2 regions of the Neisseria sp. HMSC03D10 genome follow, and region 1 is predicted to be linked to the other one. Evidence: predicted binding sites of a transcription regulator. Region 1 holds the regulator's gene; the other holds the start of a gene.

Evidence for each region. The regulator sigma-54, encoded in region 1, starts transcription at its own class of promoters, with help from an activator protein. The targets are predictions, from matches to a motif close to CTGGCACGCTTCATGCTT.
Region 2: the regulator sigma-54 is predicted to act here: its motif matches at 1,548-1,565, upstream of HMPREF3066_RS09420 (pilin).

The regions. Positions count from the first base shown of each region.
Region 1 covers NZ_KV789507.1:1,595-4,845, reverse strand. Annotated here, with positions in the region: gene hpf (ribosome hibernation-promoting factor, HPF/YfiA family) at 110-424, opposite strand; gene rpoN (RNA polymerase factor sigma-54) at 491-1,843, opposite strand; gene lptB (LPS export ABC transporter ATP-binding protein) at 2,088-2,822, opposite strand; gene lptA (lipopolysaccharide transport periplasmic protein LptA) at 2,916-3,251, opposite strand, start outside.
Region 2 covers NZ_KV789591.1:8,801-12,051, forward strand. Annotated here, with positions in the region: gene recG (ATP-dependent DNA helicase RecG) at 1-720, shown strand, start outside; gene HMPREF3066_RS09420 (pilin) at 1,743-2,258, shown strand; gene HMPREF3066_RS09425 (REP-associated tyrosine transposase) at 2,606-3,100, shown strand.

The sequences.
Region 1 (3,251 bases):
CAGAAGCGGGTTGATGAAATGGGGTGATGTGCGGGTTGGTACCGCAAAAGGAAATTTAATGTAAAGGTCGTCTGAAAATAGGTTTTCAGACGACCTTTAGGATTGTGAACTATTCTGCGGCAGGTTTTACCGTGTTGCGGACATCGCCGCTTTTTTCTTTATGTTTCAGCACCGCACGGTCGAGCTTGTCCATCAGAACATCAATGGCGGCGTACATATCTTGTTCAACGGCCTCGACGTGGAGGTCTTTGCCCGCCAGATGGATGTCTGCTTCAGCCTGTTGATTGAGTTTTTCCACAGAAAGGGTGATGGTAACGGAAATGGCGTTGGCTGCGTGGCGGTTGATGCGTTCCAATTTTTCGGAAACGTAGTTTTTGATGGCCTCGGTAACGTCGAAATTCAGACCGGTGATTTTCAGATTCATAATACAGCTCCTTCGGTGGGGTTCAGTCCGTCAGAAACGGAACGGGAAAACTGCGGTTTAAAACTGTCATTCGGTAAGTTTGCGTTTGTGTGCCGGCGGGATGTCGAGCGATTCCCTGTATTTGGCGACGGTGCGGCGGGCGATGTCTATGCCCTGTTGTTTGAGGAGGCGGACAAGGGTTTCGTCGGAATGGGGTTTGCTGCTGTCTTCGTTTTCGATAATCTGCCCCAAAACGGCTTTAATCGCGCCTTGGCTCAGGCCTTCTTTGTCGCCTTCGGAATTGACTGCCTGTGTGAAGAAATAGCGTAACGCAAATAGTCCGCGCGGGCAAGACAAATATTTTTGGTTGGCGGCGCGCGAAATGGTGCTTTCGGCAAGCCCCAATTCGGCGGCGGCGTCTTTCATAAGCATGGGTGCGAGTCCGATTTCGCCGAAGATGAAGAAGTCTTCCTGATTTTTGACGATGTATTCGGCAAGGCGGATGACGGTGCTTTTGCGCAGTTCGAGGGAGTCGATGCGCTGCTTGGCTTCGTTGATTTTTTCTTTCCACTCGGGTGCGCCGTCTTCTGCGGATTTCATGAGTTCACAGTATTCGCGGTTGAGTTGCAGTTTGGGCCAGGCAGCTTCGTTGCCGATGACTTTCCAGCCGTCTTTGCCTTCTTTGACCCAAACGTCGGGCTGGATGTAAGCGGTCGGTTCGGAGGAGGCGAAACCGTAGGCGGGGTAGGGGTTGAGCGTGGCGATGATGTCGAGTGCGGCTTCTATGGTTTCGCTGTCGATTTCGGGAAAGAGTTTGCGGAAGCGGATGATGTTTTGTTTGCGGTTTTTGCCCAAATCGTGCAGCGAACTTTGGATGAGGTGGGCGGCCGCCTGACGCGCGGGGCTGGCGGGCAGGCGCATGAGTTGGAGCATCAGGGATTCGGTCAGGTCGGCGGCGGCAACGCCGGGCGGGTCGAAGGTCTGCAAAAGGTCGAGGGCGTTTTGCAGTTCGTCTTCGTCCAGCATCCATTCCAAGGGTGTGTTGTCGATAAGGTCTTGAATGCTGTCGGTGAAATAGCCTTGGTCGTCCAGGAAGTCGATAAGGATGTGGACGTAGGCGGCTTCTTTGTCGGAAAGGGGGTGTTCGCACACTTGGGAGTGCAGGTATTGGTTGAAATCTTCTTCTTTGGCGATGTTGAGCCACGCGTCTTCGGCATCGTCGCCGCCGAGGTGGTTGCTGCGCGGTATGGTGGTGCCGTGATTGAACTCTGCGTCGGCAAATTCGTCGGTTTCGGGACGTTCGAGCAGGGGATTGTCCTGCAACCAGTCTTCGACCTCGCGTTCGAGTTCGATGCCGGACATTTGCAGGATGCGCAGGGATTGTTGCAGACGTTGATTGAGTTGTTGGGTCTGCCTGAGTTTGAGGCCGAGTAAGGTCATGGTGCAATGTATGTTGATTGTTTTTTATATTTCGGACGGCATTTGTCCTCGGGTTTGGTTCGATGGCAAAGAGGTCGTCTGAAAAGGTTTTATGGTGTGTTTGGCGTTTTGGGGAACGCTGTTTTTTATTCGATATGTGTATTTCAACACTTTACACTTCATGCGTCAACTTACTTTGGGTGGTTTCGTCATTTAAAAAAACCGCACAATTGATTGTGCGGTTTGTCATGGTCAGTATTTGAAATCAGTATTTGAAGTTTTCGCCGAGATAGACGGAGCGGACTTGTTCGTTGTTGACCAAGTCGTCCGGCTTGCCGGAGGCGAGGACGGTGCCGTCGCTGATGATGTAGGCTCTGTCGCAGATACTGAGGGTTTCGCGTACGTTGTGGTCGGTAATGAGTACGCCGATGCCGCGCGATTTGAGGAAGTCGATGATTTTTTGGATGTCGATGACGGCAATGGGGTCTACGCCGGCGAAGGGTTCGTCCAAGAGGATGAAGCGCGGCTGCATGGCGAGTACGCGGGCGATTTCGACGCGTCGGCGTTCGCCGCCGGACAGGGAGGGGGCAGGATTGTGGCGCAGGTGGCCGATGTTGAGGTCGGCAAGCAGTTTTTCGACTTCGCCGTCGATGCGGCTTTTGTCTTTGGTGCTGATTTCTAAAATGGCGCGGATGTTTTGTTCGACGGTCATTTTGCGGAAAATCGAGGCTTCTTGGGGCAGGTAGCCAACGCCGAGGCGGGCGCGTTCGTGTATGGGCAGGTGGCGCAGTTCTTGTCCGTCGAGGGTAACGCTGCCTGCGTCGGCGGCGATGAGTCCGACGATCATGTAAAAGCTGGTGGTTTTGCCTGCGCCGTTGGGGCCGAGCAGGCCGATGACTTCGCCGCTTTCGATTTCGAGGGAGAAGCTTTTGACGACTTGGCGTTTTTTGAAACTTTTTTGCAGGTTTTGAACGACGAGGCGGCTGGTGTTTTCGCTCATAAATGACTCTTGGTTCGGAGGTCGTCTGAAAATGTTGTTTGGTTTTTTTGCTGCTTTGGTTTTCAGACGACCTTTTGTGTTGTCAGATATTGGTTATTTGGTTTTTTGGGTGCTGGACGGTTGGATGACGACGCTGACCCTGCCGGATTTGGCGGCGGATTTGGCGCCTGATTTCGAGCTGCCGTTGATGGTATAGACTTCGGTTTTGGTGTTGTAGGTGATGACTGCGCCTTCGGCAACGTCGCCGCCGCGTTGGACTTTGGCGTTGCCGGTCAGGGTAACGAGGTTGATGGCGGAGGAGTAGGTTACGTTGTTGGCTTGTCCGTTAACCGTGCCTTTGTTGTCGTCGAGCGTCTGGCTGAAGCGGACGGGCGAGCCGCTGGCTTTCATAAACTGTTCGCCTTTGTCGTTGCGGGAGACGTTGACGCT
Region 2 (3,251 bases), on a different contig from region 1:
GGGCGCACCCCGATTAAAACCCGCCTCGTCAACAACGTCCGCCGCGCCGAAGTCGAAGGCTTCGTCCTCAACATCTGCCGCAAAGGGCAGCAGGCATACTGGGTCTGCCCGCTGATTGAAGAAAGCGAAACCCTGCAACTGCAAACCGCCACCGAAACCCTAGCCCAGCTCCAGGCAGCCTTGCCCGAACTCAACATCGGCTTGGTACACGGGCGCATGAAAGCCGCCGAAAAAGCCGAAGTCATGGCTCAGTTTGCCGCAGGCCGTCTGAACGTCTTGGTCGCCACCACCGTCATCGAAGTCGGCGTAGATGTGCCCAACGCCGCCCTGATGGTGATCGAACACGCCGAGCGCATGGGCTTGGCGCAGCTGCACCAATTACGCGGGCGGGTAGGGCGCGGCGCGGCAGAAAGCGTGTGTGTCCTCCTGTTTGCCGAACCCTTGAGCGAACTCGCCAAAGCGCGGCTGAAAGTCATCTACGAACACACCGACGGCTTTGAAATCGCCCGCCAAGACCTCAACATCCGCGGCCCCGGCGAATTTCTCGGTGCGCGCCAAAGCGGCGTCCCCATGCTGCGTTTCGCCAACCTCGAAGAAGACCTACACCTCTTGGAACAGGCGCGCGAAATCGCCCCGATGCTGATTGAACAAAACCCCGAAATCGTCGAAGCGCATCTGGCAAGGTGGCTTGCCAGCAGGGAAGGGTATTTGGGCGTGTGAGGTCGTCTGAAAAACGATCCCGCCATTTTTACCTAGTGCGCCGTCATTCCCGCACAGGCGGGAATCCAGACCTTCGGCTTTCGGAAATATTCAATGATTACTGTAGCGTAGGCTTTGCCCACGGATACGGTCTGTAGAAATATCAGTTGCGGCGGGTCTCTATATATTCTCGCGGGCAAAGCCCACGCTACGGCAACCGCTTGCAGATCCCCGCAAGTCGTCTGAAAAAACTCCCCATATCCCTGCCTGCTTCGCCGTCATTCCCGCACAGGCGGGAATCCAGACCTTTGATTTTCAGAAATATTCAACGATTACCGCAGTATGGACTTTGCCTACGGATGCGGTTTGCGGAGATATTGGTCTCGGCAGGGCGTTTATGTTTTACCGGCGAAACCCGCCATATTTTCAGACGACGTTTTTAGTCAAATCAAACGTTCAAAAATAAACTAAATATCTATAATTCGATTTTGAAAATTACCGTTTATCCGAATTAAAATCCGTCTATCAAATTTGTATAAAAAAATAACATAAAATCATCATATTAAAAATATATAAAACTTCAAAATACCGCTTATCTAAAAACGATACCGTTTATCAAATCCATTTCAATATTATTAAAATAGGTATAAAAGTGACGAAATGCGTCATATGACATAAAACGTTTCCCTTTTCTTCTCAAAAATGACAAAACACGTCATATCCCCCAAAAAAATCCCACGTCATAAAAAAGCCAAAATCTGCCTGAAAAATCCTTCAAAACAAATTTAAACCTATTAAAAACATAAAATTACAAAATATTTTCACAAAAAATCCAAAAAAATCCAGACTTGGCACATCCCCTGCTTGATACATTACGTCCGGCAAGGGGAACGAAGCAACGAAGCAACGAAGCCCGAACCGGGAAGCTGTATATTCCTTCTACTTAATGGTTTTACTCATAAACAAGCAGAGCCAAACACATTACAGATTTTTTAACAACAAACATTTTTATTCACAACACTTTTTAAACTGGAGTTTATTAAATGAAAGCAATCCAAAAAGGTTTCACCCTGATCGAATTGATGATCGTCGTAGCAATTATTGGTATTTTGGCCGCTGTTGCCCTGCCGGCTTACCAAGACTACACTGCACGCGCCAAAGTATCTGAAGTTGTGTTGGCTGCTTCCCAATGCCGTACAGCAATTACCGAGGCTTCTCAAACCGGTTTTGCTGATGAGGCTAAAGATAACGGTTTTGGTTGTGGCGAAACTGCAGCAGCACCAGCTGGTGGGAAGGTTACTCCTCATAGTCAGTATGTAGAATCCGTTAATACAACATCAACAGGTGTAATTAAAGTTGTGGCTCGAGACATCAGCCAATTGGGCAGTAATAAGACTTTGGAGTTTACTCCTTACTCAGATGCTGATTTAAAAACGCCAATGACAGCCGCAGGTTTCAAACGCACTTCTTTGATTAACGGTGGTATTAAAGGTTGGAAATGTGCTGCTCCTGCTAATGGTGGTATTGAGGCTAAATACCTGCCTGCTTCTTGCCGCTAATTACGGCTTGAATAGCAAACCCCGCCCTTGGGCGGGGTTTTGACGTAGGTCGGATACTTGTATCCGACAAGAAAAACCGATGTTCACACCTTGCGAAAATTCGGGAATGATTGAAATGTCGGATTCGAGAATCCGACCTACATAAATTGTTCGGTTTCGACGTAGGTCGGATACTGGTATCCGACAAAAAAGCCGATGTCCACACATTGAGAAAATTCGGGAATGATTGGAATGTCGGATTCAAGAATCCGACCTACATGGATTGTTCGGTTTTGATGTGGGTCGGATACTTGTATCCGACAAAAATCTTTCTGAAAAACAAAAATCTAATTGAAAAAAGGAAATTCATGCGATACCGACGCTTTTATCAAACGGGCGGTACTTACTTTTTTACGGTGGTTACTGATAAACGACAAAAAATCCTGACTGATGAAACGGTGCGTTCTGCCTTACGGCAGGCGGTAATGACGGTTCGGGAGCGGTATCCGTTTGAAATTGAGGCATGGGTGCTGATGCCTGACCATCTGCATACGATTTGGCGTCTTCCTGAAAATGATGCGGCTTATTCGGAACGTTGGCGGCAAATTAAACGGTACAGCCAATATTTGATTGGAAGGGAATATCGGCTTTGGCAAAAAAGGTTTTGGGAACATACCATTCGTAATGAAACGGACTTTATCTATCATTTCAATTATCTACATTTTAATCCCGTAAAGCATGGCTATGTCGGTCAGGTTTCCGATTGGCCGTTTTCTACTTTTCACCGTTATGTGAAACAGGGGATTTACCCAAAGCACTGGGGTGGAAGCAATGTGGATTTCAGCATTAAATATGATGGGTAAGTCGGATACTCGTATCTGACAAACGTTTTATGTTTTACCGCTTTTGATTATGGCGGAAATGTTTGAAAATGTCGGATTCAAGAATCCGACTTACAGAATTACTTTTATTTTTAAGGTCGTCGAAAAACATCAACTACACACGTTAGGAACG